DNA from 3 places in the Erwinia amylovora genome. Region 3 is predicted to be linked to each of the others. Evidence: predicted binding sites of a transcription regulator. Region 3 holds the regulator's gene; each other region holds the start of a gene.
What was found. The regulator CRP, encoded in region 3, controls carbon source genes, mostly activating them, when cyclic AMP is high. The targets are predictions, from matches to a motif close to ATGTGANNNNNNTCACAT.
Positions count from the first base shown of each region.

Region 1 (10,110 bases), 1.5 Mb from region 3:
GGCCATAAACATCGCCAGCATTGAGGCGACCAATACCCAATGGCGATGCGTGACCTGATTATTCATATTTTCCAACTCTTCCAACATTTGTCTCTTTCCGGCGGTGCATCTCGTCAGGATGCATGAAACAGTCCATAGCAATGTTTAGATTGTGCTAAGGGTATTAGTGACAATGTCACAGAAGTATTCTCCGCAAATCCATTGCGGGCTATCGCTGGTTTGCGCGCGTTGCCGACAGTTTAGCCTGGACGTGATTATTTAATGAAGTCATTTAGCACCGGGCTTGTCGTATGAATTACAGCCAGCCGGATGATTGAGACAGGCGAACGGCAGATAAGGAGCAACGCTCGCGCACCGGCCGTAAGCAGAAAAGCTGCATGTGACAACGTCACAGAAGCCATAACGCAATATGATGTTGCTGATTGCCCGCAGCAGCAGGCAACCGGAGAGTTCCCGTTAAGTCCGGCGCGCTCGGCCTTGGCTGCCGCCGTTATGCCAGAGGTGACAGGTCAAGATATTGCGCCAGGTCACGTGTTTCCGGGCGCGGCAGATAAGGCACCTCCCCCAGCAGCGGTGCCGGGATTTTTCCGCGCAGTACGTCAATGATTTCTGCATAGTGCGCCAGGCCCGGGTTAATGCGGTTAGCCACCCAGCCCAACAGCGGCAGGCCATCATTTATCACCGCCTGGGCGGTCAACAGAGCGTGGCTGATACAGCCTGTCTTAATGCCCACAACCAGTACCACCGGCAGCTGCTCCTGCACTGCCCAATCTGATAACGGGCGCAGATCGCTCATCAGACTACGCCATCCTCCCGTGCCTTCAACGATGATACAGTCGGCGTGGTCGTCCAGCGCTTTCAGCCCACCGCTCAATGACTCAAAACTGACCGGCGTCGGGCTGGTGATGAACGCGTCATCCAGCCGCGTTAACGGGTTTATCGCCTGCCAGGGCAAGGTAACGGAAGAAGAGGCCTGCAACACCAACGCATCCTGATTACACGCCCCCCGGCCGTATTCTTGCTGCTTTTAGCCACCGGTTTATAACCGACACTGCGTTGACCTTCAGCGGCCAGCTTTTGCAATAAAGCGCGCGATACCACCGTTTTCCCGACTTCTGTATCTGTTCCAGTGACAAATAATCGTGTTGACATAGAAATGACTCCGGCAGGCCCGGTTTGGGCCGATGGATGTTTTGATGCTCAGTTTGAGGAAAAAGTGTAGGACACTACCGGTGACCGTAGATTGCGCTAGCGCAATGTTTGGTCATCTGTCAGCCTTGCAGCAGTCTGATTAGCAGCGACCCGTTATAGAGCGCATCCTTAACCAGCGCTGCGCCGGACAGGGTGCCGGACTGAACCCATCTTGTGGGTTCTACGCTAAGTTCAGCGCTCAGGGTTGGTAGGGCCTGCTGGCGAATACAGCCAACAATAGCCGGGAACAGAACCGACCGGGCGCGGTTGAGCGGTGAACCGATGAGAATTTTCTGTGGATGGAAGAGATTGACCATGATGGCCAGGATCCGTCCCAGACTGCTGCCCACCCCGACGATAATGTCGCAGGCCAGACGATCTCCGTGCAGTGCCGCATCACACAAATTGTCGATCGTCAGTGGCTGATTATGCAGGACAGAACCCGTCGACGCCGACAGTCGCTGCGCGGCCAGCTTCAATATGTTGTCGATGCCCGCAACCGTCTCAAGGCAACCCCGGTTACCGCAGTAGCAGCGCTGACCACAAGGATCGACCTGAATATGTCCAATCTCGGCCATTGTGTTGCCGCCGCCGTGGAGCAGCTGACCTGTCGTCATCACTGCGGCACCGACATTCTGACCAATCACTACCTGAATGATATCGCTGGCATCGCGCGAGGCACCAAACAGCGATTCTGCCCTGGTCCAGGCACAGATATCATTTTGAATGAAAACAGGAAGCCCGCTGCGTTTCTCCATTTCCGGACCCAGTGGCAGGTTATCTGCCTGATAGAACGGTAAGTGCTGAACAATGCCGGTACGGCTGTTGATGCTGCCCGACAGGGTAAAAGCGATCGCGGTAAGACGTTCGAGTCGATGCTGGTGTAGGATGAAAAACCGCTCAATATGTTGCAGAATGCGCGCCAGCAAAGGTTCTTCTGCCACTGCCGGCAAGGGAAGTTGCTGTTCGGCAACCAATTGGGTGCTCAGATCGCGAAGCGCAATGTCGATCTCGCCATGGCCGATTCGTACCGAAAGGAAGTGCCAGGCCTGACTGTCAAGAACCAGTCCAGTCGCCGGCCGTCCCCGGCTTCCCGCCTCGTGGAATTCGGTTTCCTTCACCAGATGGGCCTGCAGCAGCTCTCGTACGATTTTGGTGATACTGGCCGGGGACAGACTCGCTTTTTTGGACAGATCAATACGCGATACCGGGCCATAGCGGTCGATTAACCGATAGACGATCCCGGCATTCATTTGCTTAATATGATCAATATGTCCGGGCAGGCTATCCGTAATCACATCTGCTCCTTGTTATCACCTTTTGCTGCAAGGTCATTGAAATCTGCCAATATTGGCGGTGACGTTATCGCTATCGGTTCATGGTGAAACACTTCGCAGATGGCGTCAACTGCCTGAATCGGAATGTGATTTACAGCACATAACTTACTTGAAGTGGTCATCTTTTTTACGAATTTGTGCCAGACGGCAGTAATAATTCCTTCATGGCAGCAGCTACCGCAGGCATTTCTCGTTGCCTGGACCACACCAGCCAAACTTCTGAACGCGCATCCTGCTCTTTCAGGGGGATCCACACAACATCATTCAGCCGCACCCGGTGAAATGACGCTGGGAGAATCGAAACGCCCAGCCCGCCTGAAACTAAACCAATAATGGTCATCGCCTCCCCCACTTCCTGGGCAATATCAGGCTGGATATCATACCGTTGCAGCAGCCGGATGATTTCGTCGTAAAGGGCGGTGCCTACGCCCGGGTCGAAGAACACGAATGGCTCCAGCGTCAGTTCACTTAACGCGATCTGCTGTCGGTTTGCCAGGCGGTGCGCACGGTGCACCAGTGCATACATTGGCTCCTGTAGCAGTACCTGATGATGAAAAGTTTCAGGCAGCACGGTGTTGCGCATGACGCCTAAATCAAGTCGCCCATCACTGAGCGGAGCCAGCTGTTGACGCGTGTTTATCTCCTGCATTTCGACATGAACCGCCGGGTAACGCTGACGGAAGGTAAACAGGGCATTTGACACCGCGTTAATCAGCGGAGCGGATGAGGTAAATCCGATACGCAACTCCCCTTCATCCCCGCGATGCAGTCTCGCCGCTTTGTCAGCCGCCTGGCCAACCTGCTGCAGGATGAGGCTGGCATCCTTGTAAAATTGCTCACCGGCCGCAGTTAGCCGCACGCTACGATTGGTGCGGGCGAATAATCGCGCACCTATTTCCTGCTCAAGCAGTTGGATCTGCTGACTAAGCGGCGGTTGTGAGATATTAAGCCGAAGTGCAGCACGACCAAAATGCAGTTCTTCCGCTACGGCGATAAAATAGCGCAGATGACGCAATTCCATATTCATATCTCTTAATTCATATCTCTGAAGTATCATTTCAGATTATTAATATATTAGACATCATAAATCATCTTTCTTACCCTTTACAGGCTGATAACTCTCAATAACCTCAAGGATCCAAAGTGAACCGCTCCTCTCAGGCCGTCACGCTGCCCAATCGTGCTGAACGGTCAGCGTCCATCCCTGTATCGACTACTGCAAGCAACAAAAATGTGTATATCAAACGCGGCACGCCGCAGTTTATGCGAGTGACGTTGGCGCTGTTCTCGGCCGGGCTGGCGACCTTTGTTCAGCTCTATTGCGTACAGCCTGTTCTGCCGGTTCTGTCGCATGAATTCGGCGTATCCCCTGCCGCCAGCAGCGTTTCGTTGTCTATCGCCACCGGAATGATGGCGCTTGGCCTGCTGGTTACAGGGCCATTATCCGATGCCATCGGTCGCAAATCGGTGATGGTTACGGCGCTGCTGCTTGCCGCCATTTGCACCCTGTTTTCCGCTGCCATGACCAGCTGGCATGGTATTTTATTGATGCGTGCGCTGACCGGCCTGGCGTTAAGCGGCGTGGCGGCAGTGGGGATGTCTTATCTTAGCGAAGAGATCCACCCCGGCGTACTGGCCTTTTCAATGGGGCTTTACATCGGCGGTAACTCTATAGGCGGTATGAGCGGCCGCCTGATCAGCGGGGTTATCACTGAATTCAGCAGCTGGCGCATCGCATTGATGGTTATAGGCTGCTTATCTCTGGCAGCAGCGATAATGTTCTGGAAAATCTTGCCGCCGTCGCGCAATTTCCAGCCGACATCGCTTAAACCTCGTCACCTGCTGCTGAATTTTCGCCTGCACTGGCGCGATAGCGGGTTGCCTTTGCTGTTTGCCGAAGGATTTCTGTTGATGGGGTCATTTGTTACTCTGTTCAACTATATTGCCTATCGTTTGTTGTCGGCTCCCTTTTCGCTCAACCAGGCGGTGGTGGGTCTGCTGTCGGTCGTCTACCTGACCGGTTCATGGAGTTCACCGAAAGCGGGAGTGATGACGGCAAAATATGGTCGTGCCCCGGTGCTGATCTTCTCAACGGCCATTATGCTGACCGGACTATTTATGACTCTGTCAAGTAACATCTGGTCGATCTTCTTGGGCATGATGCTGTTTGCCGCCGGTTTCTTTGCCGCGCATTCAGTCGCCAGCGGCTGGGTTGGCGTACGCGCCCGTCGCGCGCGCGGTCAGGCTTCTTCACTGTATCTTTTTTTTTACTACCTTGGTTCCAGCGTAGCAGGTACGTCAGGCGGCGTGTTCTGGCATTATTTTGGCTGGTACGGCATTAGCGCTTTTATTACCGTTCTGCTGCTGCTGGCGCTGTGGGTGGGTGCAAGATTGCACGCCAGAAAACTGTAATTGTTGTTTGCACCTGCGCCGGGCTTCACCGGCGTAGCTGTCGCCAACCTTCGCAATCCGCCTTCTCTGCACGCTGTTTTGTTGCTAAGCCTGTTCGTTTTCCTTATCCGCGCCGCATGCCGCGGTGCGGATAAGGGAATGATTACGATGCAATTATTTGGCGCGTAGAACAATGAAGCCTGGCTTTGTTGACATATATTCCACAAAGGGCGAATCAACTACCTTCATGTTATGCGATAGCGAAGAAGCATTTCTGAACCACACATTTCCATCACGCTTGATCACTATTCCCGTATGTGAAACATCCAGCCCCGCCTGTGTAGAATAGACGCCCACGTAATCGCCAGTTCTCAGATTATCCAGCACCACGGCATCGATTTTATCGCCGGGAATGAAATTTATTTCTCTGGGCCTGACGCCGAGGCCGGATATATATTCGCCGCCGTCAGCCTTTACGTTAAGGTTCTTGTACATGCTGACATAGTCAGGACTGATATCACCAGTGACATCGGCAGCGTTCTGCGGGGCGATTGCAAACCAGTCAGTGAAAAAATGCTTCCTGCTGTAATAGTCAACATGTTCCTGTGCATACCTTGTCGCGACAAGGTTGTTAAGAAAATCTCGCTGATTACCAGCACGTGTCAGTGCTTCAACGTAGTCAATCAGGGTGAAACAATCGACTCCATTGAAATCCGCCACCAGCACTTCTTTCATATCCGCCGATCCGATTAAGGTGTTGCCTTTGTATGGGGTATTCAGGAAGGCCGACGATACGGAACCCACCCATTCACCGTGTTCTTCGCTACCGTTTGCAATGACCTTATCGCGGAGGATTTGATTCACTTTTTCTGAGGTGAACTGATCTATCTTCGTTTGATATTCACTGCCGTTGGTTTTTGTGCAGGAAACCAAACCGAAAGAAATCAGTAAAAGAAGAGCTGTTTTTGTCATAAGTATTTTCCCTAATAAATTATCCCGGCGGAAATTTAATAACATTTACCTCTTACGACAAACGGTAATCATGCTTCATTTATCGTTTGTTGATCATCTGGCGTAAACGGCATAATCCCCCAACCGGAAATCGTTTCAGGTAATACCTCTCTTCCCTTGACTGAATTTTTTTATTCAGAGGCTGATGCTCATCTCCTGTTTTGGTGCTAGACTCTTTAGTATGTTGTAACTAAAGAATAAGGAACTGATGAGCCGGTATGATGTTGTCGAACAGCTTCACCTCTGTATGGCGCAGCTGGAGCAAGAACTGGATGAGTTGCAGCAGCAGATGCTAAATTTACGGCTGCTGGCCGCCCGTGTTTTTGAATTACCCGCGATTGAGAAAGGGAAAGAGCACGATCCGCTGACGCAAATCGCGGTTACTCAGTTAACGGGTCAGCAGGCGCTTCAGCGTGCGTTTTCACATTACGGCCGTCTGTTTATGCAACACCAGTCGGAAAAGCTCAGTACCAAAGCCGCCGTACGCCTGCCGGGCGCAATCTGCCTTGAGGCCGATAACGCGCAGTCTGCCCTGCTGCGCCAGCAAACTGGCCACATTAATCAGCTGAAGCTACGACTGGAACAGTTAATTACCATAGAATCGGGCTTGCCCAGTGAGGAGCGCTTTGAATTCGTCCACGCCCACTTGCGCGGGCTGATCACCCTCAATGCTTACCGGAGCATCGTGCTGATTGAAGATGCGGACTCGGTACGTTTCGGTTGGGCAAATAAGCACGTTATTAAAAAGGTCAGCATCGAAAATATGCTGGAGAAGTTGCAGAAAAGCCAGCAGTCGGGGCGCGCCGTTGCCCCCTGGACGCGTGAACAGTGGGCTGAACGCGTGGCCGGGGAGATAGAAACGCTGAAGTCGCTACCTCCGGGCGCAGCGTTAAAAATAAAACGCCCGGTCAAAGTGCAGCCGATAGCCCGCATCTGGCAAGCACAGCAGCAAAAACAAGTTCAGCTGGCATGCCCTTCTCCATTGCTGGTGATCTGCCCGGATGCCAACAGCGTGCCAGCGCTGGGGAATTACGTCACTATGATGCAGGTAAGGTAACGCACCGATTCAAGCCCGATGCGCAGCCTCTGCATCTGATTATTCCCCGCCTGCATCTGTACAGCGACCGGCTTGCGTAAGGCGTCCAGTTTTGCCTCAGGGCTGCCTGTCCGCCAATTATCCCACGTTGAAACGTCAGGTTTACAGCTTCATGCTGCCAACCATTTCTTCCGGTCGCACCCATGCATCAAACTGCTCTTCCGTCAGGTAGCCAAGTTGCAGCGCGGCGGCTTTTAATGTCAGCCCCTCTTTATGTGCCTTTTTAGCAATGTCCGCCGCCTTATCGTAGCCGATATGGGTGTTCAGCGCGGTTACCAGCATCAGTGATTCATTCAGCAACTGACTAATACGATCGCGATTCGGCGCAATGCCCTGCGCACAGTGGTGATGGAAGCAGTGCATGCCGTCAGCCAGCAGGCGCACGGATTGCAGGAAATTATGGCTAACCATGGGGCGGAAAACGTTCAGCTCGAAATTACCCGATGCGCCCCCCATGTTCACCGCCACATCATTACCCATTACCTGGCAGCACAACATGGTCATCGCTTCACACTGGGTGGGGTTGACCTTGCCAGGCATGATGGAACTGCCCGGCTCGTTTTCCGGGATGGCGAGTTCGCCAATGCCGCAGCGCGGGCCGGAGGAAAGCCAGCGCACATCGTTAGCGATTTTCATCAGCGAAGCCGCCAGCCCTTTCAGCGCGCCATGGGCATGAACCAGCGCGTCGCATGTCGCCAGCGCTTCAAACTTGTTTGGCGCAGTAATGAATGGCAGTCCGGTCAGAGAGGCCAGCTCGTCAGCAACACGTACCGCATATTCCGGGTGGGTATTAAGACCGGTACCTACCGCGGTGCCACCCAGCGCTAACTCTGCCAGATGGGGAATGCTGTGCTCAACATGCTGCAGACTGTGGTTGAGCATGGCCACCCAGCCTGATATCTCCTGCCCCAGGGTCAGTGGCGTGGCATCCTGCAGATGGGTACGGCCAATTTTAACAATGTCTTTAAAGGCTTCCGCCTTTTTATGCAGCGTTTTGTGCAACATTTGCAGCTCAGGAATAAGATGCTTGCGTAGTGCCACCACCGCCGCAACATGCATCGCGGTAGGGAAAACATCGTTGGAGCTTTGGCTTTTGTTCACGTCATCGTTGGGATGCACCAGACGAGTCATACCGCGTTCGCCACCGAGGATCTCACTGGCACGATTGGCCAATACTTCGTTCATATTCATATTGGTTTGCGTGCCGGATCCGGTCTGCCAGATCGCCAGCGGAAATTCGCTAAGGTGCTTATTGGCTAATACTTCGTCGGCCGCCTGAACAATCGCCCCGCAGCGATCGGCGGGGAGCAACCCCAGGTCGCCATTGACTTTGGCAGCTGCACGCTTAGTCAGCGCCAGCGCGTATACCAGCTCGGTTGGCATTTTTTCCGAGGAGATGCGGAAGTGTTCCAGCGATCGCTGTGTTTGTGCGCCCCAGAGTTTATCGGCGGGGACTTCTATCGGTCCCATAGAGTCTTTTTCAACGCGATTTGCAGCCATTGTTTTCTCCTTTGTGATGACTAAGTGAGTTATTGGGTACTTGCCAAACTATAGGGTCAAAAGTGCGGCAATAGTCTGACATATCCGGGTTTGAGATTATGCGACTCATTCGCGTTTATTGCATCCCGGACGCCCTGTCCAGGTTCTGATTGTTAGCGCTGATGCGCCATATTGCCAGTTTGATCCGCATTGTCGCTCGACTGCCGGCAGCGCACCGGAGGATGTCTTTATTAAGGTTTTTAAGGATTTGCTGAATTACGGCTGACGGCAGCAGGTAGAATTGCTAATATTAATAAGATATTAACCAACACGCCGCGCAGACGCTTTCGTCGCCAGAAGATTGCCTGCTGATTCAGACGGATGAACCGGCGTACCTCAACTGAAATAAGGACGACAATACAGATGAAAAAAACAAAGATTGCCGTGGGTGTGATTGTCGCTCTGGGCGTAGTCTGGACTGCAGGTGCCTGGTTTACCGGTAAGCAGCTGGAAAAGAAAATGGATCAGATGGTGCAGCAGGCGAATGAGCAAATACAGGAAGTCGCCCCTGAAAGCCGTCTCAAAGTCAGCTACCAGGATTATCAGCGCGGCGTGTTCAGCAGTAGTGCCCGGTTCATCCTCCAAAGCAGTTCGCAAACTGAAGATAATTCCGTGCTCAAACCCGGTCAGACGGTGGAATTTAAAGAGGTTATCGATCACGGTCCTTTGCCACTGGCCCAGTTGAAAAAGGTCAACCTGATCCCGAGCATGGCTTCAGTTCATACCGAGCTGCTAAATACCGACGCGGTCAAGAAGCTGTTCGAAGTGACCAAAGGCAAATCGATCGTGCAGGGTGAAACCCGGATTGGCTATGGCGGCAGTACGCATTCCGATATTCATCTGCTGCCGACCGATTACAGCAATGCGCAAAGCGGAGAACGTTTTGCGTTTGATGGCGGTACGCTGAAAATTGATGTGGATGATAAAGGGGATCAAATCACCTTTAACGCTGACGTTGGCAATGTGCAGCTGACCGGTAAAAACCAGCTGGATGCGGTCGTCACCTTTGATCTCAGTGGTTTGCGCCTTGATGCCAATACGCACCTCAGTCCCGAAGGGATGCGCATCGGCGACCAGACTGTTGCGCTGCAAAAATTGATTGCTTCGGTAAACGGCAAGGAAGCATTAACCGCGGAAGGTTTGAACGGTAAATCGACCTTCGATTCAAAAGAAAACCGCGTCAGCGGGCAGATTGATTACACCCTTAACGGGCTGAAAATAGATGGGCAGAATTTCGGTAAAGGCAAGCTGTCAATGAAGCTGGCGGACTTCGACGGCAAAGCGATGAAAGCGTTTTCCGAGAATTATAACCGCCAGCTGCAAACCTTGAGCGCCGATACCGCGCTGCAGGCCAATCCTGAATTGTACCAGCAGCGCGCCAGCGAAATTCTGACCGCCAATCTGCCCCTGCTGTTGAAAGGCGATCCTTCCATTACCATCGCGCCTTTTAGCTGGACTAATGATAAAGGCGAAAGCACTTTTACCCTGTCGGCACAGTTTAAAGACCCGGCAAACGCTGCGGCGACGGCACAAAGCCCGTCTCAA
Region 1 is NZ_CP066796.1:1,799,527-1,809,636, reverse strand. Features, by position in the region: gene JGC47_RS08445 (MDR family MFS transporter) at 1-87, opposite strand, end outside; partial or broken gene bioD (dethiobiotin synthase) at 491-1,152, opposite strand; gene mlc (sugar metabolism global transcriptional regulator Mlc) at 1,272-2,489, opposite strand; gene JGC47_RS08430 (LysR family transcriptional regulator) at 2,656-3,555, opposite strand; gene JGC47_RS08425 (MFS transporter) at 3,672-4,940, shown strand; gene JGC47_RS08420 (DUF1460 domain-containing protein) at 5,094-5,891, opposite strand; partial or broken gene tus (DNA replication terminus site-binding protein) at 6,139-7,067, shown strand; gene fumC (class II fumarate hydratase) at 7,129-8,526, opposite strand; gene JGC47_RS08405 (YdgA family protein) at 8,929-10,110, shown strand, end outside.
Region 1: the regulator CRP is predicted to act here: its motif matches at 2,613-2,630, upstream of mlc (sugar metabolism global transcriptional regulator Mlc).

Region 2 (10,110 bases), 150 kb from region 3:
GATCTGGCGTGGGCGGTATCACCGAAACTGATGCCACCCTGGCCGCTGCGTCTAACGCCATTCTGGTTGGCTTCAACGTGCGTGCCGATGCATCAGCGCGCCGCGTGATTGATACTGAAAGCCTGGATCTGCGTTACTACTCCGTCATCTATAATCTGATTGACGAAGTGAAAGCGGCGATGAGCGGCATGCTGGCACCTGAGTACAAACAGCAGATCATTGGTCTGGCCGCGGTACGTGACGTGTTCAAATCACCGAAATTTGGTGCTATCGCCGGTTGTATGGTGACCGAAGGCAACATTAAACGTCATAACCCAATCCGCGTACTGCGTGACAACGTGGTTATCTACGAAGGCGAGCTGGAATCACTGCGCCGCTTCAAAGATGACGTTAACGAAGTCCGTAACGGTATGGAATGTGGTATCGGCGTGAAGAACTACAACGATGTGCGTGTTGGCGATATGATCGAAGTATTCGAAATTATCGAAATCCAGCGTACCATCGATTAATAATCTGACAGATATCCCGCAGATTTTGCGTTGCAGCACGATGACAACCGAATGCTCCACAGGCGCTTAATCCAGCAGGTGACCGGGGTGAAAGTAGTCAGTTACGCCGCTAAGCCGCAAAAGAGGTAGGATATTATTTGGGAGGCTTCTGGCCTCCCAAATTATTTGGAGATGATAATTATGGCGAAAGAATTTGGTCGCCCGCAGCGTGTTTCTCAGGAGCTGCAAAAAGAGATCGCTATCATTCTGCAACGTGAGATCAAAGATCCGCGTCTGGGCATGATGGTAACCGTTTCCGGTGTCGATGTGTCACGTGATCTGGCCTATGCCAAAGTGTTTGTCACCTTCCTCAATGACAAAGACGAAGCGGCAATTAAAGCTGGCTTACGCGCACTGGGCGATGCATCTGGCTATATCCGTACCCTGCTTGGTAAAGCAATGCGCTTGCGCATCGTGCCCGAGCTGACCTTCTTCTACGATAATTCGCTGGTAGAGGGGATGCGCATGTCGAACCTGGTCACTAACGTGGTCAGGAACGACGAAGAGCGCCGTGGTCCGGTAGAAGAAAACCCGGAAGAAGGCAAAGCAGAGTAATGAGTCGTCCTCGTCGTCGCGGTCGCGATATTCACGGCGTGCTGTTGCTGGATAAACCTCAGGGCCTCTCCTCCAACGATGCGCTGCAGAAAGTAAAACGTCTGTATAACGCCAATCGTGCCGGTCATACCGGCGCGCTGGATCCGTTGGCGACCGGCATGCTGCCCATCTGTCTGGGGGAAGCGACCAAGTTTTCTCAGTATCTGCTGGACTCGGACAAACGTTATCGGGTGGTTGCTCGCCTCGGGCAGCGTACCGACACCTCGGATGCAGAAGGCGTGGTGGTCAGTGAGCGGCCGGTGACATTCAGCGCTGAAGCTCTGCAACAGGCGCTGGACAGTTTTCGCGGCGAAACGCAGCAGATCCCGTCAATGTATTCGGCGCTCAAATACCAGGGACGAAAGCTTTACGAATACGCCCGTGAAGGCATTGAGGTGCCGCGTGAATCGCGCAGCATCGTGGTGTATGAACTGCTGTTTATTCGCCATGAAGGTAACGAGCTGGAACTGGAGATTCACGTTTCGAAAGGGACATACATCCGTACCATCATCGACGATCTTGGTGAAAAGCTGGGCTGCGGTGCGCATGTCACCTTATTACGCCGACTGCAGGTGGCCCGTTATCCGATTGCAAGGATGGTCACGCTGGATCAGCTGAATGCGCTGACCGAACAGGCGCTGCGGGCCGGTACGTCGCCAGCTGACCTGCTCGATCCGCTGCTGATGCCGATGGACAGTCCGGCATCTGAGTATCCGGTGGTAAACCTGATTGGCGCGGTAGCGGCCTACTTCAGGCAGGGCATGCCGGTACAGGTGGCAGGTGCGCCAGCAAGTGGATTAGTGCGCGTCACGGAAGGTGAACAGCGCAAGTTTATCGGTATGGCAGAAATTGCTGACGATGGACGTGTGGCACCGCGCAGGCTGGTTGTAGAATATTCCGACTAGCTATTTGCGCTCGCGCATGGCTAAGAGTAGAATAGCGCGGCTTTACATTGGGTGGCTGAATTAGAGATCGGCGCCTGTACATTTATCTTAAAATTTGGAGTTGTCTCATGTCTCTAAGTAATGAAACTAAAGCAAAAATCGTTGCTGATTTCGGTCGCGATGCTAACGACAGTGGTTCTACAGAAGTTCAGGTTGCACTGCTGACCGCACAGATTAATCATCTGCAGGGTCACTTCTCTGAGCACAAAAAAGACCACCACAGCCGTCGTGGCCTGCTGCGCATGGTATCTCAGCGTCGTAAGCTGCTGGATTACCTCAAGCGTAAAGACGTTGCACGCTATACCAGCCTGATCGAGCGTCTGGGTCTGCGTCGCTAAGTCGTACAGACTGTCACGCCCTGTTTTCAGCTTTGCTGACAACGCGATGGGCATTCGGACAGTCTGGTGCAAGTTTGCTGGAAAGGGGCCTTAATGGCCCCTTTTTTCAAGCAGGCGGCAGCAATTACACGCAAACTATTGTATTGTTGCTTAGTGTGATCTTCAGTTGCAGAGGTTCGCGCGGCTAATGAGAGGCTTTATCCCATCAGGGATTAGGGTTGTCATTAGTCGCGAGGATGCAAAATGAAGATTTGAAACCCACGGCCGGTAACAATTACCCGCCCTGATGTTAAGGAACTAACTTTGCTGAACCCGATCGTAAAAAAATTCCAGTATGGCCAGCACACCGTCACTCTTGAAACCGGAATGATGGCTCGCCAGGCAACGGCAGCCGTTATGGTCAGCATGGATGACACTGCTGTTTTCGTCACCGTGGTAGGTCAGAAAAAATCCAAACCAGGTCAGGACTTCTTCCCTCTGACCGTGAACTATCAGGAGCGTACCTACGCTGCTGGCCGTATTCCGGGCAGCTTCTTCCGCCGTGAAGGCCGCCCAAGCGAAGGCGAAACGCTGACTTCGCGCCTGATTGACCGCCCAATCCGTCCACTGTTCCCTGAAGGGTTTGTCAATGAAGTGCAGGTGATTGCCACCGTGGTCTCCGTTAACCCTCAGGTTAACCCGGACATCGTCGCGATGATCGGTGCTTCTGCTGCGCTGGCGCTTTCTGGCCTGCCGTTTAACGGTCCTATCGGTGCGGCACGCGTCGGTTACCTGAACGATCAGTACGTGCTTAACCCAACCAGCGATGAGCTGAAAGAGAGCAAGCTGGACCTGGTGGTTGCCGGTACCCAAGGCGCAGTACTGATGGTTGAATCTGAAGCCGAGCTGCTCAGCGAAGAGCAGATGCTGGGTGCAGTGGTATTCGGCCACGACCAGCAACAGATCGTCATCGACAACATCAATGCGCTGGTCGCTGAAGCGGGCAAACCGCGTTGGGACTGGCAGCCAGAAGCGGTTAACGAAGCATTGCGCTCACGTATCGCTGCGCAGGCCGAGTCGCGCCTGAGCGATGCTTACCGCATTACCGAAAAACAGGAGCGTTACGCTCAGGTTGACGTCATCAAATCTGAAACCACTGCTGCGCTGCTGGCGGAAGACGACACGCTGGACGCCGGTGAGATCAGCGATCTGCTGCACGCGCTGGAAAAAGACGTGGTACGCAGCCGCATTCTGCGTGGCGAACCGCGTATCGACGGCCGTGAAAAAGACATGATCCGTGGCCTTGACGTACGCACCGGCGTGCTGCCGCGTACGCATGGCTCCGCGCTGTTCACCCGTGGTGAAACTCAGGCGCTGGTTACCGCCACGCTGGGTACTGCCCGTGATGCGCAGAACCTCGACGAGCTGATGGGCGAGCGTACTGACAACTTCCTGTTCCACTACAACTTCCCTCCTTACTCCGTCGGTGAAACGGGTATGGTCGGTTCGCCCAAGCGTCGTGAAATTGGTCACGGTCGTCTGGCGAAGCGTGGTGTGCTGGCGGTGATGCCAAAAGGCGAGGCATTCCCGTATACCGTTCGCGTGGTGTCTGAAATCACTGAATCAAACGGCTCCTCTTCTATGGCGTCTGTTTGTGGTGCTTCTCTGGCGCTGATGGATGCTGGCGTGCCAATCAAGGCCGCTGTAGCCGGTATTGCGATGGGCCTGGTGAAAGACGACAACAACTTTGTGGTGCTGTCCGACATCTTGGGTGACGAAGATCATCTGGGCGACATGGACTTCAAAGTCGCCGGTAGCCGTGAAGGCATCACCGCGCTGCAGATGGACATCAAAATTGAAGGGATTACCCGCGAAATCATGCAGGTGGCTCTGAACCAGGCGAAGGGTGCGCGTTTGCACATTCTGAGCGTCATGGAGCAGGCTATCAGCGGTCCGCGTGGCGACATTTCTCAGTTTGCTCCACGTATTCACACCATCAAGATCAGCGTTGATAAAATCAAAGACGTGATCGGCAAAGGTGGCTCCGTTATCCGTGCGTTGACGGAAGAAACTGGCACCACCATCGAAATCGAAGACGATGGCACGGTGAAAATCGCCGCTACCGACGGTGACAAAGCGAAATTTGCGATTCGTCGTATCGAAGAGATCACCGCAGAGATCGAAGTGGGGCGTATTTACAACGGTAAAGTGACGCGCATCGTTGATTTCGGTGCCTTTGTGGCCATCGGCGGCGGTAAAGAAGGTTTGGTACATATTTCTCAGATCGCCGACAAGCGTGTAGAAAAAGTGACAGACTATTTGCAGATGGGCCAGGAGGTTCCGGTAAAAGTACTGGAAGTTGACCGTCAGGGCCGCGTACGCCTGAGCATCAAAGAAGCTGGCGAACAGGCTCAACCTGAAGCAGAAGCCGCTCCTGCAGCACCAGAAGCTCAATAAGCAGTCATGATGAATTCTCCGTACCTTGCTTGTGGGTGCGGAGAATTTTTTGAACGCGAGGGCGGGACGGCCTTGTCGATGGCAAGCGGGTAACAGGATGTTATTCCCAATGTTTGTTTTCGGGAGTGGTACATGAAGCCATTTTTGCGCTGGTGTCTCGTTGCGACGGCTTTATCGTTGGCAGGATGTAGCAACACCGAGTGGCGTAAGAACGAAGTTTTGGCCGTTCCTTTGCAGCCTACGCTGCAACAGGAGGTCATTCTTGCTCGCATGGAACAAATACTTGCCAGTCGGTCTTTAACCGATGATGAACGCGCACAGCTGTTATATGAGCGCGGAGTGTTGTATGATAGTCTCGGTTTGAGAGCACTGGCGCGAAATGATTTTTCACAAGCGCTGTCTGTCAGACCAGATATGCCTGAAGTATTCAATTACTTAGGCATATATTTAACGCAGGCAGGCAATTTTGATGCTGCCTATGAAGCGTTTGATTCTGTACTTGAGCTTGATCCAACTTACAATTATGCGCGTTTAAATCGTGGTATCGCCCTTTACTACGGCGGAAGATTTAAACTGGCGCAAGATGATCTGCTGGCGTTTTATCAAGACGATCCTAACGATCCCTTCCGCAGCCTGTGGCTGTATCTCACCGAACGTGAGATCAATGCAGAGCAGGCTAAAGTATCGCTGAAGCAGCGTTACAATAAAGCGGTTAAGGAGCAATGGGGATGGAATATTGTCGAGTTCTACCTGGGCAACATCAGCGAAAAAACGCTGAACGAACGGCTCCAGGCGGACGCAACGGATAACACCTCGCTCGCTGAACATCTCAGTGAAACCAACTTCTATTTAGGTAAGTATTACCTAAGTCTGGGGGAGAAGGACAACGCAGAAGCGTTGTTCAAGCTGACGGTCGCCAACAACGTTCACAACTTTGTTGAGCATCGATATGCATTGTTGGAGCTGGCGCTACTCGGCCAGACACAAGACGATTTATCAGAATCTGACCAGCAATAGCTGACGAACTTTTATTGCCCGAATTTCGAAAAGTCATCATCTTGGCGGATGAGGGCCCTTTTGTTCGTCGAAACCACTAATTTGAGCCGGTTCACACTTTTTGATGAAAATGACTGAAAATTTTCACGACGAGTTATGTAGACTGGCCGCCGCAATCTACGAGGCACTTGTACTACATGACTGATATCCAAACTACTTTCGCTGACCTTGGCCTGAACGCCGACCTCCTTGAATCACTGAACGGCATGGGCTACGTAAAGCCATCTCCCATCCAGGCTGAATGTATTCCTCACCTGCTGGCAGGTCGTGACGTGTTAGGTATGGCGCAGACCGGGAGTGGCAAAACAGCTGCATTTTCGCTGCCACTTTTACATAACATCGATCCTACGGTGAAAGCACCACAGATCCTGGTGCTGGCACCTACCCGCGAACTGGCGGTTCAGGTAGCAGAAGCTGTCACTGAATTCTCTAAACATATGCGCGGTCTCAACGTTGTTGCCCTTTACGGTGGCCAACGTTACGACGTGCAGCTGCGCGCTCTGCGCCAGGGGCCACAGGTTGTTGTCGGCACACCTGGTCGTCTGCTCGACCACCTGAAACGCGGCACGTTGGACCTGTCTAATCTGCGCGGCCTGGTGCTGGATGAAGCCGATGAAATGCTGCGTATGGGCTTCATCGAAGACGTTGAAACGATTATGGCGCAGATCCCAGACGGTCATCAGACCGCGTTGTTCTCTGCCACGATGCCAGAGGCGATTCGCCGTATTACCAAACGCTTTATGAAGGATCCGCAGGAAGTGCGTATCCAGTCAAGCATGACCACGCGCCCTGACATCAGCCAGAGCTACTGGACAGCCTACGGCCGTAAGACTGATGCGCTAACCCGCTTCCTTGAAGCTGAAGACTTTGATGCAGCGATTATTTTCGTGCGTACCAAAAATGCCACGCTGGAAGTCGCCGAAGCGCTTGAGCGCAACGGTTACAACAGCGCCGCGCTCAACGGTGACATGAACCAGGCACTGCGTGAGCAGACGCTGGAACGTTTGAAAGATGGCCGTCTGGATATTCTGATCGCCACCGACGTTGCCGCCCGTGGGCTGGACGTTGAGCGTATCAGCCTGGTCGTTAACTACGACATTCCAATGGACGCAGAATCTTACGTGCACCGCATCGGTCGTACCGGTCGTGCGGGTCGTGCTGGCCGCGCTCTGCTGTTCGTTGAGAACCGCGAGCGTCGCCTGCTGCGTAACATTGAACGCACCATGAAGTTGACTATTCCTGAAGTGGAGCTGCCAAACGCAGAATTGCTGGGTCAGCGTCGCCTGGCGAAGTTTGCCGCGAAAGTTCAGCAGCAGCTGGAAAGCAGCGATCTGGAACAGTACCGTGCGCTGCTGTCCAAAATGCAGCCGGAAGACGAGCTGGACATTGAAACTCTGGCCGCAGCGTTGCTGAAAATGGCTCAGGGCGAACGTCCACTGATTGTCCCCGCTGATGCGCCACAGCGTCCGCGTCGCGAATTCCGCGATCGTGATGACCGTCGTGACGATCGTCGCGGTGACCGTCCGGACCGTGGCCCGCGCGAAGCGCGTGGTGAAGCACGCGAGGGCGACCGTCCACGTCGTGAACGCCGTGACGTGGGCGATATGGAAGTCTACCGCATTGAAGTGGGTCGGGATGATGGCGTTGAAGTTCGTCACATCGTTGGCGCTATCGCTAACGAAGGCGATATCAGCAGCCGTTACATCGGCAACATCAAGCTGTTTGGCACGCACTCAACTATCGAGCTGCCAAAAGGCATGCCGGGCGATGTGCTGCAACACTTTACCCGCACGCGCATCCTCAACAAACCGATGAATATGCAGCTGATTGGTGATGCACAGCCACGCAGCAACATCGGTGGTGGTGAGCGTCGTCCTGGTGGTCCTGCACGTGGCGGTTTCGGTGCTGGCGCAGGTCGCGAAGGCGGGCGCGCTGGTGAAGGCGGCGGCCGTCGTTTCAGCAGCGAACGCGGTGGTGAGCGCCGTCCAGCGGGCAACCGTGGCCCACGCCGCGATGAAGGTGGCAGCGCCCCAGCGCGTCGTCGTGATGCGTAATCACTGACAGCCAAAAAAAACCAGCCCCCGGGCTGGTTTTTTTATGGCCGCAGTCCGGGGGCAAACCGGCTGGGATCAGAGCATGTTGCGTGCCTGCATCGCCAGCTCAAAGGAAGAAAGGCGCGCCGTTGTGTCGAAGATTTGGCCGTTAACCATAATCTCATCCGCCGCGGTTTCCCGCATCAGCGCTGCCAGCCCGTCGCGCACTTTCACCTTGTTGCCCACAATCGACATGCTCAACGCCTGTTGCACGCCATATTGTTCAGCAGCTGACCACAAATTATCCATGCTGGATACCGGTGCGGGTAACGGCCCCGGCCTGCCGCGACGCAGGTTGATAAACTGTTGCTGCATTGAGGTAAACAGGAAACGCGCTTCACGCTCGCTGTCGGCAGCCACAACGTTGACGCACACGATGGCTCGGGGTTTCTCCAACCGTGTTGATGGCTTGAATTTTTCGCGGTACACACGCAGCGCCTGCAACAGCATCTCCGGGGCAAAGTGCGAGGCGAAGGCGAACGGCAGCCCCATCTGTGCCGCCAGCTGTGCGCTGTATAAACTGGAACCAAGTAGCCAGACCGGAACAGATAATCCCTTACCCGGCACGGGTTGCACCGGCAGGTTGCCCTCATCCGCTGCGTCAAACCAGTTGATCAACTGAGCAACATCTGCGGGAAAGTTATCCCCCTGTGCGTTGCCCGATCGGCGCAGCGCCATCATAGTTTGCTGGTCGGAGCCTGGCGCGCGGCCAAGCCCCAGATCGATACGGCCGGGAAAGAGCGATTCCAGAGTACCGAACTGTTCGGCGATCACCAGCGGTGCGTGATTAGGCAACATAATCCCACCGGAACCCAGCCGCAGGCTTTGCGTATTGGCAGCCAGATAGCCGATCAGCACGGAGGTCGCTGCGCTGGCAATGCCCGTCATATTGTGATGCTCGGCCAGCCAGTAGCGATGGTAACCAAGTTTCTCAGCCTGCTGCGCCAGCGCCAGCGAAGTACGGAATGCGTCACTGGCCGTCGCGCCCAGCGGAACAGGCGCAAGGTCAAGCAGCGAAAGCGCTACGGGTTTTCTCTCAGACATAATGGCTCACTTATTCTAAAGGGCATAACTGAGGTGCGTGTGGTGTGAAAGGCTACGACATCCTTTCGCGCAATGATTGTCCGTTTCGAGCACTATGCAAAAATTAACTAACCATGACTAAAAGTGGTTAAACGACAAGACACGCCGATCAACAAAAATTACATTCCTGCAGTCAGGAACTATTTTTAAAGATATCGTCTGATTGGCTATATGCCGTAAATGCACTGATGCTTCGATCGCCTGTTGATAAGCGGTCGATTACAGGTAAAAGCGATTAACTTTCGCCCACCCGGCGTTGCCAGCCGTCTGCCATCGGCAGCGTTATCCTGCTGGCCGCCACAACAGAATTTGAATCGGTGCCGATGCTGTTGCGCGTCGGGCTTATGCAACCGGCTGATATTACTGAAGCCTGAATGAAAAGGACGCGAATTCCATAGTGGATCGCGCAGGTATAGCATGTTAATTCGTACCGAGATTGGCATTGATGCTGCCAGCATTGACGCCCTGCTGCGCCGTAGTTTCCCAACATCCGCCGAGGCTGAACTTGTAAAGCAACTTCGTGAAGACGGGTTATTAACCCTTGGCGTGGTGGCCACCGATGATGAAGGTCAGGTTCTTGGCTATGCGGCGTTCAGCCCGGTTACACTCAACGGTGAGGATCAGCAATGGGTTGGATTAGCACCGCTGGTTGTCGATGAGAGCGTACGTAAGCAGGGGATCGGATCGCGGCTGATTTACGAAGGGCTGGATACGTTAAATGAGTTCGGCTATGCCGCCGTGGTTGTACTGGGCGATCCGGCCTACTATGGGCGGTGTGGTTTTAAAACTGCGGCGGATTGCCAGCTGCGCTGCCACTTAGAAGGTACGCAACAGGTTTTCCAGGTTTATAAACTGGCGGACGATGCTTTCAAGGGCATAGCGGGCAATATCGAATACTCAGCACCGTTTAATCGACTTTGATCGCTAAGCCACTGAATGAGCGATAAAGGCTGCTGTTCAGCCAGCTGCAGCTTTTGCTGTCTTTTAAGCTGTTTGACGCAATATTCCAATTTTGAGG
Region 2 is NZ_CP066796.1:409,119-419,228, forward strand. Features, by position in the region: gene infB (translation initiation factor IF-2) at 1-509, shown strand, start outside; gene rbfA (30S ribosome-binding factor RbfA) at 690-1,103, shown strand; gene truB (tRNA pseudouridine(55) synthase TruB) at 1,103-2,047, shown strand; gene rpsO (30S ribosomal protein S15) at 2,155-2,424, shown strand; gene pnp (polyribonucleotide nucleotidyltransferase) at 2,728-4,860, shown strand; gene nlpI (lipoprotein NlpI) at 4,993-5,877, shown strand; gene yrbN (protein YrbN) at 5,987-6,061, shown strand; gene JGC47_RS01955 (DEAD/DEAH family ATP-dependent RNA helicase) at 6,054-7,970, shown strand; gene JGC47_RS01960 (luciferase-like monooxygenase) at 8,046-9,053, opposite strand; gene JGC47_RS01965 (GNAT family N-acetyltransferase) at 9,510-10,013, shown strand; gene JGC47_RS01970 (GIY-YIG nuclease family protein) at 9,938-10,110, opposite strand, start outside.
Region 2: the regulator CRP is predicted to act here: its motif matches at 5,957-5,974, upstream of yrbN (protein YrbN).

Region 3 (10,110 bases):
CTGCGCAAAATGCGGCCAATCAGCGTACCAAATCCCAACCAGATAACGCCGGACAGCGCATTGACCAGCGCCATAGCAATACTGATAGCCACCACCGAGGTACGATAAGCTTCACCCGCCAGGCTAAAGCTGGCAACGGCTCCCAGCGCCATCAGCCACGCCTTAGGATTGATAAGCTGAAGCAGGCCGCCCTGCCAGAACGGCATCCGCGCGGCCGGAGTCTTGTCGGTATCCAGCTTTTCATAGTCGGCGCTGCCAATTTTCCACGCCAGCCACAGCAGATAAACGCTACCCGCCACTTTGAAAAAAAGATGCAGGGAGGGATAAAGCAGTATCAGTCCGCCGACGCCAAACGCCACCATCAGCAGCATAGCCTGCATACCGATCATGATGCCCATCAACAAACTCAGAGAGCGAAAGAAACCAAAATTCGCGCCGGAGGCGGTGAGTAACATATTATTAGGACCGGGCGTAATGGCAGCAACCCAGAGAAAGCCTGACATGGATAAAAACTGACTCAGTTCCATAGAACGGGTGCTCCTCACCCCCCGGAAAAATAAACAACCTGATGAAGCTAACAGCGCGCTATGGATCCGACAAGCTCTGACCACATGATTTTTGATCGCCTGGCTGAAAACCCGTTTCGCCCAATGGCAGGGGCCAGCAACGCGCATCTGCAAACCATTCTGCCGCGCCTGGTGCGCCGCCGGGTGACGCTGAAAGCGCACTGGCAGCGACTGACGCTACCGGACGGTGATTTTGTCGACCTGGCCTGGAGCGAAAACCCGGCCCGGGCGCGCAATAAGCCGCGCGTGGTGCTGTTCCACGGCCTGGAAGGCAGCTTTCACAGCCCCTATGCGCACGGCCTGTTGCAGGCGTTGAAAGCGCGTGGCTGGCTGGGCGTGGTGATGCACTTTCGCGGCTGTAGCGGCGTACCCAACCGCCTGAACCGCATCTATCACTCTGGCGAAACCGGTGATGCCAGCTACTTTTTACAGTGGCTGCGCGCTGAATGGGGCCGGGTGCCGACCGCCGCCGTGGGTTTCTCGCTGGGCGGGAATATGCTGGCCTGCCTGCTGGGCAAGCAGGGGGATCACTGCCTGCTCGACGCCGCGGTGGCAGTTTCTGCACCGCTGATGCTGGAACCCTGTAGCCGGCGGCTGGAACAGGGCTTTTTCCGTGTTTATCAGCGTTATCTGCTTAACCTGCTGAAACTGCATGCCTGGCCGGGCACGCTGCCCGTCGACCTGGCGCAGCTCGAATCCATTGGCCGGCTGCGTGATTTTGATAATGCGATTACCGCCCGCGCTCATGGCTTTATTGATGCCAGCGACTATTACCGCCGCAGCAGCGCCATGCCGCTGCTGCCCGGCGTGCGTAAGCCGCTGCTGATCATTCACGCGCAGGATGACCCTTTTATGACCGCTGATGTGATCCCCGATCCTGCCCTGCTGCCGTCAAACGTTGAATATCAGCTGACGCAGCATGGCGGGCACGTTGGTTTTGTAGGCGGAACGCTGCGCAGCCCACAAATGTGGCTGGAGCAACGCATTCCGCAATGGCTTACCACCTGGCTGGACAACTGATGATTATTCCCTGGAAAGAGCTCGATTCGGCAACACTTGATAACCTGATTGAATCCTTTGTGCTGCGCGAAGGCACCGATTATGGCGAGCATGAGCGATCGCTGGAACAGAAAGTCGCCGATGTTCGCCGTCAGCTGAGCTGCGGCGAGGTGGTGCTGGTGTGGTCTGAACTGCACGAGTCGGTCAACATTATGCCGCGCGGCCAGTTTCGCGGCTAACCCCGTCCGCCAGGTTATATCAGCTTCATCGCTGCCGTATTGATGACATGTGTCGACAAAGCATGTTACCAATGCAGGGCCACCCGTTTTTTAAGGAAGTAGTACGCTATGTCGACTCAACATCCGGTTATCGCCGTTACCGGCTCCAGCGGGGCAGGAACCACGACCACCAGCCTGGCATTCAGGAAGATCTTCCAGCAGCTGGGCCTGCATGCAGCAGAAATAGAAGGAGACAGCTTCCACCGCTTTACCCGCCCGGAGATGGATATGGCGATCCGCAAAGCGCGCGATATGGGTAAACACGTCAGCTATTTTGGCCCGGAAGCGAATGATTTCGCACTGCTGGAGCGTACATTCAGCGAATATGGTCGCAGCGGTAAAGGAAAGTCGCGTAAGTATTTGCATACCTACGATGAAGCCGTGCCCTGGAACCAGGTGCCCGGCACCTTTACGCCGTGGCAGCCGCTGGCAGAACCGACCGATGTGCTGTTTTATGAAGGGTTGCACGGCGGCGTTGTCACCCCGCTGCATAACGTGGCGGAAAACGTGGATCTGCTGGTTGGCGTGGTGCCCATCGTCAACCTTGAGTGGATCCAAAAACTGGTGCGCGATACCAGCGAACGCGGCCATTCGCGCGAAGCAGTGATGGACTCCGTGGTGCGTTCAATGGAGGACTACATCAACTTTATTACTCCGCAGTTTTCACGCACCCATATCAACTTCCAGCGCGTCCCGACGGTGGACACCTCCAACCCGTTTGCCGCCCGTGGCATCCCCTCTCTGGATGAGAGTTTCGTGGTTGTCCACTTTCAGGGGCTGGAAGATATCGATTTCCCTTACCTGCTGTCCATGCTGCAGGGTTCGTTTATCTCACATATCAAAACCCTGGTGGTGCCGGGAGGAAAAATGGGGCTGGCGATGGAGCTGATCATGGGGCCGCTGGTTAAGCGGTTGATTGAAGGAAAGAAAATCGGCTGAAGTTCTTTCCTTTTACGGCTAAGAGGATGGGCGGGATCAGGTCAGTTCGATCACTTCATAACTGTGGCTCATCTCCACCCCCTTGCCCAGCATAATCGCCACCGAGCAGTATTTTTCCGCAGAGAGATCGACCGCACGCGCTACCGCGTTATCCGCCAGCGCTTTGCCGCTGACAACAAAATGCAGGTTAATGCGGGTGAAGATACGCGGTGCCTCTTCGCGGCGTTCTGAGGTCAGCTTCACTTCGCAGTCAGCCACGCTATGGCGGCCCTTTTGCAAAATTGACACCACGTCAATGGCGCTGCAGCCGCCGGCGGCCATCAGCACCATTTCCATTGGGCTTGGCGCTTTATCGCCCGAATTACCATCCATCAGCACCTGATGACCAGATGAGGATTCTCCCAAAAACGTCATCCCTTCGACCCACTTAACCCGTGCCTGCATAACAACATCCTCCAATTCATTTAGTTACAGCAGAGTACGCCGCCGTGATTAAAACGGCAACGCTCTCTTTTTCTGACTATGCTGAAGCGAGACAACAGAAGACAGCCATCCCAAGCTGTGCTACAAACGAGGCTGTAAATTTCACCGGCATCATGATGTTGGTGATAACGAAACGACAGCATACGGCCTGCCCCGGAGCGGCCCGTTCCTTCCCTGTCGGAACGCTTGACTATAACAAAGCCTGGCAGGGATTCAGCCCCCGTATATCCCAATCAATTTACGCGCGGCAGCAAGGGGATCGTGAAACTTGCTGCGGGGTAAACCGGATGTATTCAGGTACGACGACAACAGAGGATAACAGCGAATGGTTCTCGGCAAACCGCAAACAGACCCTACTCTCGAATGGTTCCTGTCCCATTGCCATATTCACAAATATCCATCCAAAAGCACGCTGATACATCAGGGTGAGAAGGCGGAAACCCTTTACTACATCGTCAAAGGTTCAGTAGCGGTATTGATCAAGGATGAGGAAGGCAAAGAGATGATCCTCTCTTATCTCAACCAGGGTGATTTTATCGGCGAGCTGGGCCTCTTCGAAGAGGGCCAGGAACGCAGTGCCTGGGTACGTGCCAAAGCAGCCTGTGAAGTAGCTGAAATCTCTTACAAAAAATTCCGGCAGCTGATCCAGGTCAACCCTGACATCCTGATGCGCCTGTCTTCGCAGATGGCGCGTCGCCTGCAGGTCACCTCGGAAAAAGTGGGTAATTTAGCTTTCCTTGATGTGACCGGACGCATTGCCCAGACGCTGCTGAATCTGGCAAAACAGCCCGATGCAATGACGCACCCGGACGGGATGCAGATCAAAATAACGCGTCAGGAGATCGGCCAGATTGTCGGCTGCTCGCGCGAGACGGTCGGTCGTATTCTGAAAATGCTGGAAGATCAAAACCTGATCTCCGCACACGGTAAAACCATCGTCGTTTACGGCACGCGTTAATCGCCCCTGAACCCACGGCGCGCCAGCCTCTGTCGCGCCTTTTTCTATCTGGTGCGGCGGATGTGGCGCAGAATCATTTATCAACCTGAAGTGAACTACGCGCTGCGGCAAACACTGGTGTTGTGTTTGCCGGTTGCACTGGGCTGGCTGCTGGGAGACTTACAGAAAGGTCTGCTGTTCTCACTGGTTCCCGCCTGCTGTAACAATGCCGGGCTGGATACGCCGCACAAACACTTCTTTGAACGCCTGATGCTGGGCGGAGGCCTGTTCGCCGGCAGCAGTTTTATTATCCAGTATGCCGGCGCTCAGGGGGTTCCGCTGCCGCTGATCCTGCTGCTGATGGCGATGTTGCTGGGGATCACCGGCGAGATCGGCCCGCTGCATGCCCGCCTGATGCCTGCCTCGCTGATTGCCGCCATATTCACCCTGAGCCTCGCTGGCAAAGTACCGATGTGGCAACCTCCGTTACTGTATATCCTTGGCACCATCTGGTACGGGGTATTTAACTGGTTCTGGTTCTGGCTGTGGAAAGAGCAGCCGATGCGCGAAACGCTTAGCCTGCTGTACCGCGAGCTGGCCGACTATTGCGAGGCAAAGTATCGCCATTTAAACCAGCTAAACGACCCCTCATCCGCTATGCCGCCGCTGTTTGCTCGCCAGCAAAAGGCCGTCGATCTTATCACTACCTGTTACCAGCAAATTCATATGCTGGCAGCCAATCGCAACCAGCATTACCAGCCTTTGACGCGCGCTTTCCAGGTGGCGCTTGACCTGCAGGAGCACATCGCCGTCAGTCTGCATCAGCCGGAAGACGTGCAAAAACTGGTGCGTCAGAGCCACGCCGAGGCGGTGATCCGCTGGAATGCGCAGCGCATCGCCGCACGTCTGCGCGAGCTGGCTGACGATATTTTGTATCACCGCTTCCCCAGACGTTTTGAGATGGAACTGCCGCTGGAAGCGCTGGAGAAGATCGTGCGTCAGCATCCGGATAATCCGGTGGGTAATTTTTGCTACTACCATTTCAGCCGTATTGCGCGCGTGCTGCGCACTCAACGCCCGCTTTATCGCCGCGATTTGATGGCTGACCGTCAGCGCCACCTGCCGCTGCTGCCGGCGCTGAAAAGCTACCTTTCGCTTAAGTCTACCGCCTTGCGCACCGCCGCACGCTATGCGGTGATGTTGACCTTCGCCAGTACGCTGGCGCTGTTTCTGGCTATGCCGAAGCCGTACTGGATACTGATGACCATGATGTTTGTCAGCCTGAACGGCTACAGTGCCACCCGGGTCCGCATCCAGCACCGTGCGCTTGGCACCCTGGCCGGGCTGGCGGTTGCCGCACTGGCCCTGCGCCTGCATGCTCCTGAGTCAATGACATTACTGGTGATGCTGGCCATCACCCTGGCCAGTTACCTGATTTTACGCAAGTTCTACGGTTGGGCGACGGTGGGCTTTACCGTAACGGCGGTGTATTCTCTCCAACTTTTGTCGCTAAACGGCGAGAGCTTCTTATTGCCGCGCCTGATCGATACGTTGATGGGCTGCCTGATTGCCCTTGGCGGCAACATCTGGCTGTGGCCACAGTGGCAGAGCGGGTTGCTGCGCCAGAACGCGCATGATGCGCTGGAGGCTTATCAGGAGGCGCTGCAGATGTTGTTGGGTAGTGAACAGGATGTCAGCAAGCTGGCAAACCAGCGTATCAAAGTTAATCAGGCGCATAACGCGCTGTATAACTCCCTGAATCAGGCGATGCAGGAGCCTGGCTTCGATTCCCGCTATTTGTCCGATATGAAACTGTGGGTAACCCACAGCCAGCTTATCGTTGAACATATTAACGCCATGACGATTATGGCGCGGGAACACACTATGCTGACCGCCTCGCTGGCGGAGCGCTATCTTCAGTCCTGCGAGATCGCTCTGCAACGTTGCCAGCAGCGGCTGGAATATGACGGGCCGGGTTCAGAAAGCAACGTGCTGGAGGCGCCGGACAATTTCCAGCATGGCCCGGTGACTCTCCTCGAAGGCCACATCGAGCGCATTCTCGACCACCTCAACACCATGCACACCATTTCATCGCTGGCCTGGAGCCAGCGCCCTCACCATGGCCACTGGATGATAAATCGGTTAGGTAAATCGTCCGGGCGGCGACCTCAAACCGGGCCGCCGCCTGGTTAACGCAGCACCTACGCCAGCACCTTCTCGACGGCCGCAGCAAAGCGCTCCATACCTTCGGCAATATCGACAGGCTCAATCAACAGCGATGGCGCGAAGCGCATCACGCCGCTGCCGGCGACCAGCACCATCACCCCTTCGGCCGCCGCCGCGTTAAGGATATCGCGGGCTTTATCAGCGTACTGTGGCTTCAGCGCTGCACCAATCAGCAGCCCTTTACCACGGATATCGCTGAACAGATCCCGCCTGGTATTCAGCGACTGTAGCGCATCAACAAACAGCTGCCGCCGCGCGGCCACGCCGTCAAGCACTTCCGGCGTATTGATAATGTCCAGCGCCGCTTCCGCCACCGCACAGGCCAACGGATTGCCGCCGTAGGTGGTGCCGTGCACGCCCGGGGCCATCACTGAGGCAATAGCGTTGGTGGTCAGCATCGCGCTGACCGGGAAGCCGCCGCCGAGTGCTTTCGCGCTGGTGACAATATCTGGCTGCACGCCGTAGTGCTCGTAGGCAAACAGCTTGCCGCTACGGCCCATGCCGCTCTGTACTTCGTCCATCACCAGCAGCGCATGATGTTCATCACACAGCTGACGCAGCCCCTGCATGAATTCCTCAGTGGCCGGTACCACGCCGCCCTCCCCCTGGATCGGCTCGACGACAATCGCACAGGTATGATCGTCGATGACCGCTTTGACCGCCGCCAGATCGTTAAAGGGCACATGGACAATATCGGCCGGTTTTGGCCCAAAGCCATCGGAGTATTTTGGCTGCCCGCCGACGGAAACGGTAAACAGCGTGCGGCCATGAAACGCATTATGGAAAGCGATAATTTTGCTTTTATACGGGCTGTGGCGCTGTGAAGCGTAGTAACGCGCCAGCTTGAAAGCCGCTTCGTTGGCTTCCGCGCCGGAGTTGGCAAAGAATACGCGCTCGGCGAAAGTGGCATCGATCAGTTTACGCGCCAGGCGCAAGGCTGGCTCATTGGTGAAAACGTTACTGGTGTGCCACAGGGTTTCGCCCTGGGTTTTTAACGCTTCCACCAGCGCCGGATGGCAGTGGCCCAGCGCGGTAACCGCAATCCCACCGGAGAAATCGATATACTCTTTACCCTGCTGGTCCCAGATACGGCTGCCTTTGCCTTTGACCGGCACAAACTGCGCTGGTGCATAAACAGGCAAAATTACCTCGTCAAATGTCGCCCGCGTTACCGCTATTTTTTCCGCCGCCATTCGTTACCTCTCCGTTTAATCTTTTCATTCATATGAAAATATAGTCATAAAATATGCATAAAAAGTCAAAAAAAGGCAAATATTAATCAGCGTTTAAGAAAATTACCCAGCAGCTGATGCCCCTGCTCGCTCAGAATGCTTTCCGGATGGAACTGCACCCCTTCCAGCGCCAGCGTACGGTGACGGAAACCCATAATTTCGTCCGGCTGGCCGTCATCACGCAGCGTCCAGGCGGTCAGTTCAAATTCAGCAGGGAGACTGTCCGCCGCTACGATCAGCGAGTGATAGCGCGTGACCGTCAGCGGATGATTGAGGCCGGCAAATACGCCACCCTCGTTATGCTCAATCGCCGAGGTTTTACCGTGCATCACCCGGCGGGCGCGTTCTACGCGCGCGCCAAATGCCTGGGCAATGGCCTGATGCCCGAGGCAAACACCAAGGATCGGCAGCTGACCGGCAAAATGACGGATGGCGTCAAGCGAGATCCCTGCTTCATTCGGGGTACAGGGACCGGGGGAAATCACCAACTGGTCGGGAGCCAGCCTGTCCATCTCCGCCAGGTTAATCTCGTCGTTACGCCGCACGCACACTTCGGCGCCCAGCTCGGAAAAATACTGGTAGAGGTTCCAGGTGAAGGAGTCGTAGTTATCGATAAGCAGCAGCATGATCGGTCCGTTACGCCCGGGCCAACGGGCGGCCCGGGCAGAGAAGGCAGTCAGCTAATTATGGCAGCACTTTAGCCGACAGAATAACAACCGGCGTCACCGGGACATTCTGGTAAGGACCGAAGGTTTTGGTCTGGACCTGAGCAATTTTATCCGCCACGTCCATGCCTTTTACTACTTTACCGAATACCGCATAGCCAAAATCACGCTGGCCATGATCGAGGAAGGCATTGTCCGCCACGTTGATAAAGAACTGGCTGGTAGCACTGTCCTTCTCAGCGGTGCGCGCCATAGACAGGGTGCCGCGTTTGTTCAGCAAGCCGTTGTCTGCCTCATTTTTGATCGGCGCGCCTGGCTGCTTTTGCTGCATATCGGCAGTGAAACCGCCGCCCTGCAACATAAAGCCGGGGATCACACGATGGAAAACAGTGTTGTTGTAGAAGCCGTTGTTGACGTAATCCACAAAGTTTTTCACCGAGACGGGTGCTTTCTGGTTATTAAGTTCCAGTTCAATATTGCCCGCTGAAGTGGTCAGCAGGACATGCGCGTCCCCCTTAGCGGCAAGAGCGGAGACAGAGATCGAAGACAGTGCGAGAACTGTCGCCACCGCGGTCAAAGTACGTTTCAACATGAAGGAATCCTTACTGAGGGCAACGAATCATTTAATCAACGCTTATTGTAAAGAGGCACTCACCTGTGCGCCAGCGCTTTACCGTTATTTACCAGCGATACGGTGAAAGCAAACGTTATCGCTGTCGGCAAAAAAGTGATTTAGATCACGTTATGAATGGAATCTGAAGTAAAAGATTTCGCTAAAGATTTTAGCAGATCGCTATTGTCGTTAAACTTCCTGAGTCCCCCACAGGCATTCCGCCTGACCAACTTCTTTCTCAACAGGTTTCCACTATGACAAATCGCGATCGCATTGGGCTTACCTGGATCAGCTTCTTCTCCTACGCGTTGACCGGTGCAGTGGTTATCGTTACCGGTATGGTTCTGGAGAATATAGCGGCTTATTTCCAGCTGCCCGTTGCTCAGATGAGCAATACTTTTACCTTTCTCAATGCAGGTATTCTGCTGGCGGTGTTTCTCAACGCCTGGCTGATGGAAATTGTGCCGCTCAAGCGCCAGATAATTTTCGGCTTTGTGCTGATGGTGCTGGCGGTACTCGGCCTGATGAACAGTCACAGCCTCGGCGTATTCTCCCTGTGTATGTTTGTCCTCGGGGTGGTCAGCGGCATTACCATGTCGATCGGTACATTTCTCATTACTCACCTGTATGAGGGACGTCAACGCGGTTCACGTCTGCTGTTTACCGATTCGTTTTTCAGTATGGCCGGCACCCTGTTCCCGATTATCGCCGCCGCTATTCTGGCAAGATCGCTGCCGTGGTACTGGGTATATGCCTGTATCGCAGTTATCTATGTGGCGATTTTCATTCTTGCACTGTGCTTTGAATTCCCCCAGCTGGGCAAAAAAGCCGTCCGGGGTCAGCCGGTGGTGAAAGAGAAATGGGGCCTGGGCGTAGCGCTTCTCGCCGTGGCGGCTTTGTGCTACATCCTCGGCCAGCTGGGCTTTATCGGCTGGGTACCGCAGTACGCGACGAAAAACATGGGCCTGAACATTACCGAGGCCGGTAGCGTGGTGGGGCATTTCTGGACCGCTTATATGGTTGGGATGTGGGCGTTCAGCGCCATTCTGCGTTTCTTCGATCCGCAGCGTATCGTCACCGTGCTGGCGCTGATCTCGACCCTGCTGATGTACTGGTTTATTAGCACCACCGATGCGTCCATGCTGAAGTGGATTATGATGAGCCTGGGCTTC
Region 3 is NZ_CP066796.1:257,517-267,626, reverse strand. Features, by position in the region: gene JGC47_RS01150 (LysE family translocator) at 1-527, opposite strand, end outside; gene JGC47_RS01145 (hydrolase) at 588-1,586, shown strand; gene JGC47_RS01140 (YheU family protein) at 1,586-1,804, shown strand; gene JGC47_RS01135 (phosphoribulokinase) at 1,913-2,782, shown strand; gene JGC47_RS01130 (OsmC family protein) at 2,819-3,226, opposite strand; gene crp (cAMP-activated global transcriptional regulator CRP) at 3,591-4,223, shown strand; gene JGC47_RS01120 (YccS/YhfK family putative transporter) at 4,284-6,395, shown strand; gene argD (bifunctional acetylornithine/succinyldiaminopimelate transaminase) at 6,404-7,621, opposite strand; gene JGC47_RS01110 (aminodeoxychorismate synthase component II) at 7,708-8,286, opposite strand; gene ppiA (peptidylprolyl isomerase A) at 8,345-8,917, opposite strand; gene tsgA (MFS transporter TsgA) at 9,193-10,110, shown strand, end outside.